One region of the Halanaerobium saccharolyticum subsp. saccharolyticum DSM 6643 genome, then DNA from elsewhere that is predicted to be linked to it. Evidence: riboswitches for the same ligand, from Rfam matches in the RefSeq annotation. Region 1 holds a riboswitch; the other holds the start of a gene.
The links. Region 1 has a riboswitch for cyclic di-GMP ahead of HSACCH_RS06530 (GspE/PulE family protein). Riboswitches for the same ligand answer to the same signal wherever they lie in the genome.

Region 1 (7,569 bases):
TAATCCCAACAACATCCTTGTAGGTAATGGTAATTGAGTTCCAAAATCCTGAAACATACCTACAAATTGTGGTACAACTTGTAAAACTAAGAAAATAACTACTGCTATACCAACCATTAAAATTACCAGCGGATAGTACATAGCAGATTTAACCATGCTGTTAAGTTCATCCTGGCGGTCAAAGTGATCTGCCAACTTATTTAAAATGGTATCCAGCACACCACCACTCTCACCAGCCCTAACCAGCTGTATATATAATTCTGGAAATACCTTTGGATGTTTAGCAAAGGCATCAGCCAGAGAAATACCAGTTTCCACATCTTCCTGTACCTTAGTAATAACATCTTTTAGAGTTGAATGCTCAGTCTGTTTAGCCAGAATAAATAGAGCATCAACTAAAGAAATACCAGCATCAATCATAGCAGCAAACTGCTGACTGAAAATTGCAAGATCTTTTAGTTTAACTTTTTTTCTAAAATTAAAAATTTCTTTTACATCGCGGGCAGCCCTTTTTTCTTTGATTTCAGTAACAAAATAACCCTGAGACCTAAGCTGGCTGGCAATTGAAGATTTATCTTCTGCCTCAATTTCCCCCTTGACAGTTTCTCCGTTTTTGTTTTTTGCTGTATATTCAAACTGTGTGGCCATCTAGCTCAACCTCCTCAGTCTCTGCTGCCGCTAATTTTTCTCTTAATATATTCTGGATCATTAGAACGCTTTATAGTTTCTTCATACTCAATTAAACCTTTTTGATATAAATCAACAAGATAATTATCCATCATCACCATTCCATATTTAGCACCAGTCTGCATTGAAGATACAAGTTGGTGGGTTTTACCTTCACGAATAATGTTTTTGACAGCGGATGTAGCAATTAAAATTTCTAATGCCGCTATTCGTTTGCTGCCATCTGCTCTTTTCAATAACTGCTGTGAAATAACACCATTTAAGGCAGTTGCCAGCTGAACTCTAACCTGATCCTGCTGATGAGATGGAAAAACATCGATTATTCTTTCTATAGTACTCGGCGCATCATTAGTATGCAGTGTTGCAAAGACTAGGTGCCCAGTTTCTGAAGCTTCTAAAGCAATTGAAATAGTCTCTAAATCTCTCATCTCACCTACAAGGATAACATCTGGATCCTGTCTCAAAGAAGCTCTCAAACCATTGGCAAAAGACATTGTATCTGAGCCAACTTCCCGTTGATGCACAATACATTTTTTATGTGAGTGCAGATATTCAATTGGATCCTCTAAAGTTATAATGTGAGCCTGTTTGTTTTGATTAACCACATCTATCATTGCAGCCAGAGTAGTCGATTTACCACTACCAGTCGGTCCTGTACATAAAACAAGTCCATTTCTCTGCATTGAAAGTCTTTTTAAAACATCTGGTAAACCTAATCCATCTATAGTTGGAATCTCACTTGGTATTATTCTTAAAGCTATAGATGTTGAGCCACGCTGATGATAAGCATTAACACGAAAACGGCAATAACCAGGTATACTGTAAGAAAAATCAACCTCACCATCTCTAACAAAAATTTTCCACTGCTCATCATTCATTAATTTTTTGGCGATATTATTTATTTCATCCATTTCTAGCGGAGCTGAAAATTCTTCCCGTACTTGAAGATCTCCATTATAGCGAATAATAGGTTTTTTCTTAACTGTTAAATGTAGATCAGAAATAGCCGGATTATCTGATATTTCCTTCATCAATTCTATAACTTCCACAGGCAAAACCTCCATTCTAAATTAAATTTTAGTGAATAACACTTACCAGTTCATTATAGCTGGTAATCCCCTGACGAAGTTTTTCCTTACCATCCTCAAGTAATCCTTTCATACCATTTTCTCTAGCATAACGCTTAAGTTCAGGTTCGTTGACTCCTTCTGTAATCATTTCTTCTAACTTAGTATCTATCTCTAAAATTTCGTGAATAGCAATTCTACCTTTATAACCATCAGTACAGCTTTCGCATTTTTCTTGAGAAGGGCGGTAAAGCTGATCCACATTATTATTTAAAAACTGTTTAACCTCTGGGCCAGGTTGATAACCTTCTTTACAGTTAGGACAGAGTCTTCTAACAAGACGCTGGGCAATCACCCCAATAACTGTTGAAGCCACTAAATAGCCCGGAATTCCCATATCCATCAATCTAGTTACAGCACTAACTGCATCATTTGTGTGCAAAGTACTTAAAACCAGGTGGCCTGTTAAAGCAGCTCTAATTGCAATTTCTGCAGTTTCTTCATCTCTGATCTCACCAACCATTACTATATCCGGATCCTGTCTTAAAATAGATCTTAGGGTATTAGCAAAGGTTAGGCCAACTTTTTTATTAGCATGGACCTGATTCAGACCATTTAACTGATATTCCACCGGATCCTCAATTGTTACAATATTTTTGGTCGGTGAATTAATTTCATTTAAAGCCGCAAATAAGGTTGTAGATTTACCACTACCTGTTGGTCCGGTAGCTAATAAAATTCCATAAGGTTTTTTAATCAATCTATTAAACCTTTCCTTATTTTCTGCACTAAAACCTAACTTTTCTATATTTAAGAGGCTGTCATCCCTGTTTAAAAGTCTGATAACCACCTTTTCTCCATAAATTGTAGGTAGAGTCGAGACCCGCATATCTATCTGCATTCCCTTAAAGTTCATCTGAATTCTTCCATCTTGAGGAATTCTGCGTTTAGTAATATCTAAGTCAGCAATAATTTTTAAACGAGAAATTAAAGCAGCCTGCGAATGTTTGGGAATTGTAAGTTCCTCATGCAGGACTCCATCAACTCTGTAACGGACTCTAACACTACCTCTAAGCGGCTCAATGTGAATATCACTTGCCTTCGTGTGAATAGCCTGAGTTATAATCAAGTTGGTTAAGCGAACAATTGGTGCATCTTCTACCATCTGTCTTAACTGATCAAGCTCTGGCTCTTCATTCATTCCATATTGATCAAGACTATCAAAGATATCAGATGTATCAGTATCGATTAATGAATAAACCTGGTTAATTGCATTTATAATCTCCGAATGAGTTGCAATTGCTACTTCTATTTTCATACCGGAATTAACCTCTATATTTTCAATTGCTACTAAATCTGTTGGATCTTCCATTGCTACTTTTAAAAGATCATCTTCTATTTCATAAGGGACTGCATTATGACGTCTAGCTAAATTTTCAGAAACATATTGAGAAAGGTGAGCATTTAATAAATAATTATTCAAATTAACCCTTGGAATACCCAGCTGATATTCTAAAACATCTATCAATTCTTCCTCAGATACATAACCTAATTTCTCTAATACTTCACCCAATCTCTGATCCATATCTTCCTGCTCAGATATTGCAGCTTCTAACTCATTTTGAGTTATATAACCAAACTCAATTAGTAAATCACCAATTTTCTTTTTACTTTTAGCTCCCATAATTTACTCCTCAATTAGTTTAATTATTTTTCTATCTATAAATTTTATATTATAATGTCGAAATATCTAGAATTACCTTGCTTAATTAATAAAGTTCTATATAGCTAATATTATTCCTGCAAAATTTTAATCAAATTTTAATTTTATTTTAAAATTAAAGCTTTTTAGCAAAAAATTGCCATTAAAAAGTTCACTATGGCAATTTTTACCTGAGGTAAACATAACTATCATAGGAAATCCCTTAGACTTATGTTTTTGCGTCACAGCCTTTAAACTGCTTTGCTATTATATATTTAACTTAAAGTATCCTCATTCTAATTTAATTATAAAATTATTAATTTAAAAAGTATATTACCCAAAAGAGTAATTCTTACTTAATTATTTATTCTTCCTCTGCTTCAAGTTCTTTTTGTTCTATAATCTCCACTGCTTCTTCAGCTATCTGATACCATTTTTTCTTGGGCGGCATTTCTTTTGTCCAGAGTTTAAATGATGCCTCTGCCTGATATATTAAAGTTGGCAGTCCATTACCAATCTGAGCTCCTCTTTTTTCTGCTTCTTTTAAAATTTCTGTTTTCAAAGGATTATAAACTAAATCAATTACTAACTGATCTTCATGCAAATATTCAGGATTGATAACAACTTTATTCTTAATATTATTACTATACATCCCAACCGGAGTTGTATCAACTACCAAATCAGCTGCTTTTAGAACTTCTGCATATTCCTGCTCTTCCAAACTGCAGAAATCAAAGTTTTGCTCAGAATTCTCTTCTCTAAAAAGTTTTGCCAATTCTTCCGCATTTTCTACTGTCCGGTTAATTATAGTAATATCTGCCAAAGAAAGCTGAATTAAAGCTGCAATAACTGCTCTAGCTGCTCCACCAGCTCCAATCACAACTGCTCTTTTATCTTTAACATTAATTCCTGATTCTTCAAGCTGACGCTGAAATCCAATCACATCAGTATTATAGCCGGTAAGTCTGCCCCTTCGATTTAAGACAGTATTAACTGCACCTGAAGCCCTAGCTAAAGAAGAAAAACCATTTAAATAAGGTATAATACTTTCTTTATAAGGAATAGTCACATTCCAGCCAGAAAAACCAATCATTTTTAAGGAATCAATATATTCTTCTAAGTTTTTTTCTTTAGTTTCTAACATTAAATATACTGCATTAAGCCCTAAATCTCTAAACCCATTATTATGCAGGGATGGAGAAATTGAATGGCTTAAAGTTTTACCTAATAAACCATATAACTTTGTTTCACTATCGGGTATAAAAATACTCATCTTCTGCCTCCTAAGATCTTATAAAATAGATTCTTATTAACTTATAAAGCTAAAACACGCCGGAATTAAGCTACCAGCGTGTCTGTTATGTATTATTTCAGACCACTGGAATATTTAACTCCAGTTATATTTAAAATAAAGTTTGAAGCCTTTCTCCCAGTGATTCGAAGTCAATTATAATAATTTTTCTTTTTTTGATTGTAATCATACCTTCATCTATAAACTTATTGATTAGTTTAGTTACTGTAACTCGGGAGGATCCAATTAAGTTGGCAATCTCCTGATGAGTTAAAACTAAGTCAATAACTGTACCACCTTCAATTTCGCGACCAAAATCTTCTGCAAGTCTAGATAAAAGGCTTGCTAATCTGCCAGCTGCATCTTGAAATACTAGTTCTCTAACCTGACTTGTTAAAAGTCTAGTTTTTTTAGATAGAGCCTCAATAATTTTGATAGCTAATGAGGGCTTTTCAATAATCTTTTTTTCCATTTCATTCCAGGGAATAATCAATAAACGAGCATCATCCATAACCTCTGCTGTTAGAGGGTGTGGATCTTCGTCAAATAGAGATAGCTCACCAAAAATATCACCTTCCTGCAGAATAGTCAAGACTTTTTCCTTGCCTTCAGCAGAAAGCATTGAAAGCTTTACCTTACCGTTAATTAAAAAGTATAGTTTTTTTACACTATCATTTTCAAAAAAGATAACCTCATCTTTTTCGTAAAGTTTAGCATAAGAATTTTCGCATAATAATTCTAGTTCGTCCGGATCCAGATTCTGAAATACAATTAAATCTTTTAAACACTGTTTTGGTTCTTCCATAGCTCAACCTACCTCTCTTTACGTCTATATTAATAATATTCTCTATAGACGAATAAATTCCTTTTTTTGAATTAATTTCTTTGTTTGCAATCTTTGCAATACCCATAAAATCTTAATTTATGTTCTGTAATCTGAAAGTCATACTTTTCTTCAAGCTCTGATTCAAAATAATCAATATCCTGATCACTAAATTCTACTAATTTACCACAACTTTTACAAATTAAGTGGTGATGATGAGCTTCTTCTAAATATAATTCATATTTGCGAGAATCATCATTAAAGTCTAAAACATGAACAATATCTAAATTCTGCATTAACTCTAAAGTCCTATAAATTGTTGCCATTCCGATATCTCTATCTTTTTTCTTAACCGCTGCAAAAAGCTCTTCAGCTGTAAAATGCCAGTTCTTATTTTCTAGAATGGTTTCTAAGATAATTTCCCGCTGTTTGGTTAATTTATAATTATTTTCTGCTAATTTTCTTTTAAACTTATCTTTTAATTTTTCCATTAATAACACCTCTTTTTAGATGACTATCTCTATTCTATCATAAATCTTGGAAGAAATTAATAAGTTTTTTGAATTTTTCCGCTTAAATATCCATTTTTTACTTAGAAAAATAACATTTGACTATTGACTATGGGTCTAAATAATTATATAATGTAATAAATAGAAATATTTTGTCGAAATTTGCTAAGAAAGGAGAATTAACATGAAATCTACTGGTATCGTCCGCAAAATTGATGATTTGGGTAGAATGGTAATTCCAATTGAACTCAGAAAAACTATGAATATCAACAAAAAAGATCCTATGGAAATTTTTGTTGACGAAGAAAAAATTATTCTAAAAAAATATGAGCCCGCATGCATATTCTGTGGTAGTGCAGATGACACTATAGAATATAAAGGTAGGACTATCTGTGGTGAATGTATGGATAATATGAAAGAATTAGAAAAACAAAAATAAATTTTTACCTTAATAACAAAAATTGGATATCAATCTCTTAAAAAATAGCACCTGTTAAGGTGCTATTCTTTTATTTATAATTATATTTTTCAGTTTATCTTAAAAATACATGTCCACCAATTCTAGTTACAAAATTTCTCTGAGATATCCAGGCTGTATTTGTAGCAATATCTGGATTATAGAAAAATATTGAACCCATTGTTGGATCATAACCTAATAAAGAAGCTCTTGCTGCCTGTAGTTCTTCTTCTCCAGGATAATAGTTGGCCTGTCCATCCATTAAACTACTAAACTGTCCCTTCTGCAAAATAACGTCTCTAATCGTATTTGGAAAGCGATTACTTTTGATTCTATTTAAAATAACCGAACCAACAGCAACCTTACCTTTAAAGTCTTCGCCTCTAGCCTCTCCATGAATAATTCTAGCAAGTAATATTATTTCATCTCTTGAGATATTGTAACTTAATTCTGCTTTTAATTCAGGCATTAGATCAAAAGAACTTTGACCAAAAACACCATCTACTTTAAGATCATTTTCACTTTGGAATCTCTTAACGGCTTCAACTGTTCCACCACCATATATTCCATCTATGTTTCCACTGTAGTAATTTAATTGCTTTAATTTCTGCTGTAATACCGCTACATCTATTCCCTCGTCGCCTCTCTGCAAAGTCCTGCTACCAAATTCATCTAAGTCAAGAGCCTCTGCTTCTTTGAGATTGACAAAAGACACCATTATCAGGAGTAAAACCACCGAGATCAAGAACTTGTTTCTACTCAGCATTATAAACTACCTCCCTGTTGTAAACTGATAGTAAAATGTATAATATAATCTTCCTCCTTTAATTTTCTTCAAACTAAACAATACTTGCTTATAAGCTTATTAGTATTTATCTATAATTATCAACTTAATAATAAACAATTAATTGCAGCTTGTCAAATGTTCCTATTTTACAATTTAGAAACATTTGTTTTCAAAATTTAAAATACCCATCAATGCCGGGCTTTAGAGGAGGATTTTAGATAATCAGCATTTGAAACTATTCTTCAG
Region 2 (7,569 bases), on a different contig from region 1:
GTATTGTATCTACGGGTGGTGCTACTATTGAGATAATCAAAAAATATATTGAAAATCAAAGTAAATAGCCAATTCATCTCCACCCAATGCATAGCTTGGATGGAGTTTTCTTGGCAGTTTCAAATAAAAAAACCTGCCAATTAAGGCAGATTCTACTTTTTTAAATATTTAATTTAGATTGAGAGGTTCACGATGTTTCAATAGATGCCGACTGTGTTTTATTTTTCTTGATGTATTTCTTTATTAATCAATTTTTCAACATAATCAAGATGCGCTTTCATTGCTGCTGCTGCCTTTTCCGGAGCATGATCTTTAATCCCCTTAAAAATTTGCTGGTGCTGAAGAGCAAAGTCCTGCATTGTTTTTTCTGTTGAAACCAGCTTTGTTCTTGTATTTTTAATATGAAAATCCATAGCTTCCGAAATTGAGCGCATAAAAAAGAGAAGTACTTTATTGCCACTTGATCTGGCTATTGTATAATGAAACATCTTATCTGCATTAATGCTTTTGTCTTCATAACCTGAACTTGCTAGCAGATCATCAATATATCGCTTCATTTCTTTTATTTGAGAATCACTTGCTCTTTTTGCTGCTAATTTAACACAATCAATTTCTAAAACTCTTCGCATTTCAAGCAGTTCAGATGCTACATTATCATTTAAAAGTAGTATTAAAGATAGAGGATTAAAAACTTCTTCATCAAAGGAATCTCTAATAAATGTGCCTTCTCCTGGCCTACTCTCAATTAAACCAATCATTTCTAAAGCACTAAAAGCTTCTCTAATTGAAGCTCTACTAACACCCAACTCTTCTTTCAACTGCCTCTCTGAAGGAAGCTTATCTCCTTTTTTTAACTCTCCTTCATAAATCAACTCTCTTATTTGAGCAATAATCTGCTCATAAACTTTGTTGTTTTTTATCTGTTTAAATTCCATTATCCTGCCTCCAAAGTTAAAATTTGAATTTATCGCCAACTGATCCAAGTTTAACTCTTTCCCCAAATGCCTGTTTGAATTTGACGGCAGCTTCACGACCGGTGCAGTGTATGGGTACCAAAAGCTCAAAATCAATTTGAGAAAAATATTTTATCAGGTCTTCAATCTTATCGCTGCCGGCTCTTTTTAAATGCATACCACCAATAATTGCTCTAATTTTTTTATCTCCTACTTCAGCTATTATTTGATCAATAATATTTTTAACTCCTTTGTGACTGCAGCCTAACAAAATAACAAGACCACTTTCGCTTTCTAAATATAGAGAAGTATCATCATTAAAAAGATCAATCTTTTCTTTGTCATTTTCTTTAACTACGTATCTGGGATTTGTATAATTTTTAGGATCAGCCTGAATAACTCCTGTATTATAAATTCCTGGAGCCGCCATTGAATTATTTTCAGCAGCCTCAAAATTTTTTAACTCACTTTTTTGAAGAGCTGTACCAATAAATTCAAGTTCTTTTTCGGTTTTTTTATATTTCCCCATGAAAACTTCACTGTGAGCAAAAATTCTAAGCTCAGGTTTTAATTTTAATAATTCTTTTAAACCACCTGTATGATCATCATGCCCATGACTTAAAAATATAGTGTCAATTTCTTTTAAATCAATACCTAATTTTTTAGCATTACCAAAAAGCACTTTACCCTGACCGGTATCAAATAAATATTCTTTGCCATTATATTTAAAATAAAGGGAAAGACCATGTTCAGCCAACAAATCCCTCTTTTCAACATTATTTTCTGCTAAAATTGTTATTTCTAAATTTTTAGACATTGAATTCACCTCAATTTAGTTACTTTAAATCATTAAACAAATAAGTTGCTTCTAAATTATTAAATTCTCTAAAAAAATACGATTTCCTGCTTAAAGTTCTTTATATCAAGTATATATTATAAAGTTAAAGTTTTCCAATCCACAAAAAGGATTATCAGTTATAATCGAGAAGTTATAATTTAAGCTAATTAAAAATATAAATTTATCAAAGAAGGTGAAAAAAGGAATTATGAATAAAAAGAAAATCATATTTTTAATTTTAATTGCAGCAATTTTGATATTTTTTTCTTTCAATACAACTGCTCAAAACTTAAAAATACATTTCATTGATGTTGGCCAGGGAGATTCAATTCTAATTGAAGAAGCTGGTGGGAAAAATATTTTGGTAGACGGTGGTGATCGCGCTGATGAAATTGCAGCTGGAATTATTAATTATTTAAAAGACCAAAATATTAAAAAGTTAGATTACATAATTAGTACTCATCCTCATGCAGATCATATAGGAGGATTAGTTGATATTATTAACAACTTTGAAATCGGACAAATATGGGATAGTGGTAAAATTCACAGTTCTATGACTTATGAAAATTATTTAATTAAAATTGATCAAGAAAACATTGCCTTTGATACTCCCAGGCAGGGAGATAAATTTAGAATTGGCAAAAGTGAAATTATCTTTTTACATCCAGACCAAAAACTTGATAATTATGATTTAAACAATTCTTCGCTGGTTTTTGTACTAAAGTATGGTCAGCAAAATTTTTTATTTACCGGAGATATCGAAAAAGAAGTTGAAACAGAATTATTAGCTGAAAATCCTAATTTAAAAGCAGATATTATAAAGGTTCCTCACCATGGGAGTGATACTTCCAGCTTAGCAAGTTGGGTCAAGGTTTTAAAGCCTAAAATAGCTGTAATCCAGGTTGGAGAAAATCATTATGGACATCCAGCAGCAACGGTTATTAAACTTTATCAAAATCAAGGGGCTCAGGTATATAGAAATGATTTGAATGGAAATGTTGTAATTACTGCTGATGGCAAAAATTATACTGTTAAAATAGATAAAATTGCTAATAACATAATGTCTGACAAAAATATTAGTCAAAAGCAAAATTATTCAAAAAAAGTAAAAAAAGAGTTAATTAATATTAATGCTGCAGATGCTTCAACTTTAGATATACTCTGGGGAATAGGGCCTGCTACTGCTAATAAAATTATTGAGTATCGAAGTGAAAATGGTCCCTTTGAAAAACTTGAAGAAATTAAAAATGTTGATGGAATTGATGATGGCAAATTTGACCATTGGCATGATAAAATTACTGTTGAGTGAAACTTTTTAACTTATACCCGGTACTGAAAAGGTATTGTACTTAAAACACATAAAAATATGAAAGGATGGTTTTATGAAAGTAACAGTTGATAAAATTGAAAATGATAAGGCAAGGCTTTTAATTCGCCCTGATGAAAAAGAAGAATTCTATTTGCCCCTAGCTAAACTGCCAAAAGGGACTGCAGAAGGGAGTATCTTAGAAATGAATTTTGAATTAAACGAAGACGAAAAAAAAGCCGCCGAAAAAAGAGTCGGCAGCCTGTTAGATAAACTTAAAAATAAGAAGAGCTGAAATTAATCAGCTCTTTTTTTATTATTTAAATTTAATATAATTCTGGAACAAGACTATGTCTTAAATCCAAAGCTAAGTTTTCAATTGCAGTTCTAGAACTTTGATCTAAAATAAATTTCAAATCAAAAGTTATTTGCTGCACACCATTTTTACCGCTAAATTTTGCTGTAGTAGAATTTAAATTCTGCCATTCATAATCACTTTGATTACTTTTCCTAATCATTATTTTAGAATTCAAATTTTTATTATTCAAACGCAAATGCCATTTTGTATTACTTAAAATATTTAGTTTTAAAGCTTCTTCAATTACAATTTCTTTGCTGCCATTATAATTACTCATTAAATATGAATAATTTATATTGGGTTCTTCAATAATTTCAAGACGTTGAAATATAGGAATCTTTGCTCTTACTAAAACTCTAGCTTCACGCCTAAGTTGATCCTCATTATCAGCAGCAGCTTCAACAAAATTAGTTGTCGAAAAAACACTAAAAATTAAGAGTAAAAAGACAAAAATCCTTAACCCTGTACTTCTCAAGTTAAATTTCATTATTTCCTCCTTTTAGCAGCCGGCTATCTCAAGTTGAGATCCTTAGCTTTGTGTCACTGCCTCAAAGCAGTTTTACCCTTTAAAAGAGGGCTGAAAAATAAAAATCCTGTCATATATTAAATGACAGGTCAAGCTTGCCCCTTGCCAGGTAGTTTCACAACCATTGTTTGAAAACATTAGGTCTGAAAACTTTGCGCCTCTATCCTTTCGGATTGAGTTGCCCTTTTCTGTCAGGTTAATTCTTATTTGATTTAATTATATCAGCTTGAAAATTAAAATCAAGTAATTTTTGGTAAATATTTAAAAAGGTGAATTGAAAATTACAAAATGTTAGGTTTTGATTTTCTAGACATTAAAAAATGGCGGTAAGCCTATTATGACCTACCACCATTTATATTAATTTTATTCAATTTTAATTATTTATTCTTCTCTCAGTTATTTACTTATGGACGCATTGAATCAAATAGCAGATCTGAGAATTCAGTATTCTGCATCATTCCATTAAATGCTTCTGCTCCTTCACCATAAGCAAAGACTGGTACTGAGTTAAGTGTGTGTCCACCAGTAGAGGAATTAGCTCTAATGCGAGAACTTAGAACTCCTGCCTGATACTCTTGAGCAATAACAGAGCCGATCTCCCATCCTACAAGATAGGTATACTTGAGATTACCTTCTTCATCTACAACTTTCTCATTGAAACTGGCAACTTCTGTATCGGATAAAGAAATATTTGCATATTCTTCAAATACTGACTTAACACTCTCTACAGTAAATCCATTCCCATTTTCTTTAGCTGTCATCTGTGCAGCCATATATTCTGGAGAAACATCAATGTTCATTAAAGCTTCTTTATTAATTGGTTCAGATACTGAAAAACCAAGAGTTTCATGGTCAGCTGTTACAATAACTAAAGTATCTCCATTTTCCTCAGCAAAATCCATTGCTGCTCTTACACTGGCATCAAAATCAAGAGTTTCAGCTACAACGCCAGGGATATCTGCTGCATGAGATGCATGGTCAATTCTGGCACCTTCTGCCATTAAGAAAAATCCATCTTCATCTTCAGAAAGTACTTCTAGAGCCTTTTTAGTCATTGCTTCCATTGAAGGTTCATTAGAACCAACATCATCACGATCATTAACATAGTTCATATATGAATCATTAAATAAACCAAGAAGCTTTCCATCCATGGCAATAACTTTTTCTAATTGAGTTTTATCAGATACATACTGATAACCGTTTTCTTTAGCTTTAGCGATTAAATTTTCGCCAGCTTCTTCTTCCATAAAGTCTTCACGGCCACCACCAAGCATTACATCTACACCATTATTAATAGCCTGCTTGGCAATTTCTCCACCCATACCTCTATCTTCAACTGAGGCAATAAAGGCAGCTGGAGTTGCATCAGTTACAGTATTTGTACTGATTACACCTGTAGCTTTGTTTCTAACCTGAGCAAAGTCTAATACAGAATCCAGTTCAGCACCATTTTTATTCATAGCAATTGCACCATTATATACCTTATGGCCTGTTGCCATTGCAGTACCGGCTGCAGCTGAATCTGTAACTCCCTCAGTAGAACTGGTCATCATAATACCAGTTTCAGGTAGTTTCATTAATTCAAGTTCATGGTCTTTATCCCCAGCAAGATAGCGTGTCATATCAATCTGGCCAATTCCCAGACCATCACCTATCAATAAAATTACATTTTTAACTTCAGCCTGGGCAGCTGCAGTAAATATCAAAGCAAAAACTAAGAACAATGAAGCTACTAACATTAATTTTTTGGACTTTTTAAACATAAATTTAATTCCTCCTTAAAATTTTTGTTTGTCAGACGACTGATGTGTCCTTATTATTTTTATTCAATAGAAGAGGTGCAAACCCTTCTTTTTTTAAGATTTTTTCTGAAAATTATAAAGATGACTATGCTCATTTAGTCTAATGAAAATATGGCAACTTTGTCTCCTTTAAGATACTGCCACTTACCAGTAAATCCAGCTTTCATGGCACCAATTTCCAGGTGCAGCATAGCAATTCCGCAGTCAATATTTTTTGAGCGCTCCTCATTTTTTTCTTTATTGTCCAGCTGAATAATTATAGAATTTCCTTCAATTTTAAAACGCCAGGGCTGGCGATTCAGTGCTGATGGAGCTAATCTTGCTGTTTCAAGAGCAGTAATCATCCACTCAGGTATTTTTTCTAAATTATTTTTATTTACTATTAATTTTTTTAAATCTAATCTTTTTTTACTTTTTATAACTTTTTTTAAAACTCTTTCTGAAATAGTTGGCTTAGCTTCCGGATAACCAATAGGAGAAATAGCATAGAGTTTTTCTTTTTGATTTAAATTTAAATCAGCCAGTACTTTATCTGATTTAAAGGTACCAGAAACCCAGCAACTTCCGAGCTCTAAAGCGGTGGCCTCTAATATAACTGCTTCTCCTCCATAACCGATTTTTTCTTCCATATTAGAAATATCTTCTCGGCCTACAAAAGCCAGATAAGCTGGTGCTCCAGTAATTTTACCGTAACTTCCAATTATTCCAGTAAATATCTCTTCCACTTCTTTTTGAATCAAAATAATTCTCAATCCTTCAATATCATTGTTTAACACTTCGATTAGATTGTTCAATTTTTTAATTTTTCGTTTTTCAATAATTTTAGAATTAAACTGCCGTCTTGAATTTCGCTCTTTGACTGCCTGATACCATCTTTTTGCAGGTATTTCCATTCTCAATCTACCCCTTTCTTTTATCCCATATTAAAGCCCCTCCGAAAGGGAGAGGCTGTTTAAATTGAAGTACTCTATTTAACTTAAGAACTAATTCCATAGGTTTCGTCATCAAAATCAATCCTATATATTCTTTTTTGCTGATCAATATTATCAATTTTCGCCATATCTTCTGAACTCAGTTCCCAATTAAAAAGTTCTAAGTTTTCTTCTATATGGGCTTTGCTTCTCGATTTTGGCAGAGGTACAACATCTTTTTGAAGCTCCCATTTTAGAACAATTTGAGCCGGAGATTTATCATATTTATCTGCCAGTTCAACAATTGTATTATCTTCTAAAACTTCAGTTCTTGCCAGTGGTGCAGCAGCTTCTAATACTACATCATTTTCTTTACAGAGTTCAAGTAGTTCTTTTTGATATAACCATGGGTGAAATTCTATTTGGTTTACTGTAATTGGTACCGGTGTAATTTTTAAAGCAGCATTTAATTGATAAGCAGAAAAGTTACTAACACCAATATTCTTAACCAGACCTTGATCGCGAAGATATTTCATTGCCTGCAGGGTTTCTCTTAAAGAAATTGCAGGGTTTGGCCAGTGAATTAAGTAGAGATCAAGATAATCAGTACCTAATTTTTCTAAAGAGCGCTCACAGGCTTTGATAACGCTTTCATAATTTAAGTTAGAAGGTAAAACTTTGGATGTTATAAATAGTTCATCTCGATCATAATTTTCTAAAACTTCACCAATTCCCCCTTCATTATGATAACCTTCAGCAGTATCAATGTGATTATAGCCTGCCTTTAAGGCGATTTCTACATTTTCGCCTACATTTTCTTCAGCAATATCCCAGGTTCCATATGCTATCACAGGAATCTCGTCACCAGTCTTTAA

Region 2: another riboswitch for cyclic di-GMP. It lies ahead of HSACCH_RS11570 (hypothetical protein); the one in region 1 lies ahead of HSACCH_RS06530 (GspE/PulE family protein).

Annotation. Positions count from the first base shown of each region.
Region 1 covers NZ_CAUI01000015.1:249,445-257,013, forward strand. The annotation lists gene HSACCH_RS06520 (type II secretion system F family protein) at 1-648, opposite strand, end outside; gene HSACCH_RS06525 (type IV pilus twitching motility protein PilT) at 663-1,736, opposite strand; gene HSACCH_RS06530 (GspE/PulE family protein) at 1,765-3,438, opposite strand; cyclic di-GMP riboswitch class I at 3,649-3,732, opposite strand; gene HSACCH_RS06535 (shikimate dehydrogenase) at 3,821-4,729, opposite strand; gene HSACCH_RS06540 (Crp/Fnr family transcriptional regulator) at 4,860-5,552, opposite strand; gene HSACCH_RS06545 (Fur family transcriptional regulator) at 5,624-6,061, opposite strand; gene HSACCH_RS06550 (AbrB/MazE/SpoVT family DNA-binding domain-containing protein) at 6,264-6,518, shown strand; gene HSACCH_RS06555 (cell wall hydrolase) at 6,613-7,302, opposite strand; gene HSACCH_RS06560 (DUF4911 domain-containing protein) at 7,559-7,569, opposite strand, start outside.
Region 2 covers NZ_CAUI01000023.1:305,631-313,199, forward strand. The annotation lists partial or broken gene HSACCH_RS14325 (transposase) at 1-68, shown strand, start outside; gene HSACCH_RS11550 (FadR/GntR family transcriptional regulator) at 219-935, opposite strand; gene HSACCH_RS11555 (MBL fold metallo-hydrolase) at 952-1,770, opposite strand; gene HSACCH_RS11560 (MBL fold metallo-hydrolase) at 2,000-3,100, shown strand; gene HSACCH_RS11565 (DUF3006 domain-containing protein) at 3,174-3,392, shown strand; gene HSACCH_RS11570 (hypothetical protein) at 3,424-3,942, opposite strand; cyclic di-GMP riboswitch class I at 3,954-4,029, opposite strand; cyclic di-GMP riboswitch class I at 4,087-4,174, opposite strand; gene HSACCH_RS11575 (alkaline phosphatase) at 4,386-5,744, opposite strand; gene HSACCH_RS11580 (nitroreductase family protein) at 5,879-6,676, opposite strand; gene HSACCH_RS11585 (aldo/keto reductase) at 6,760-7,569, opposite strand, start outside.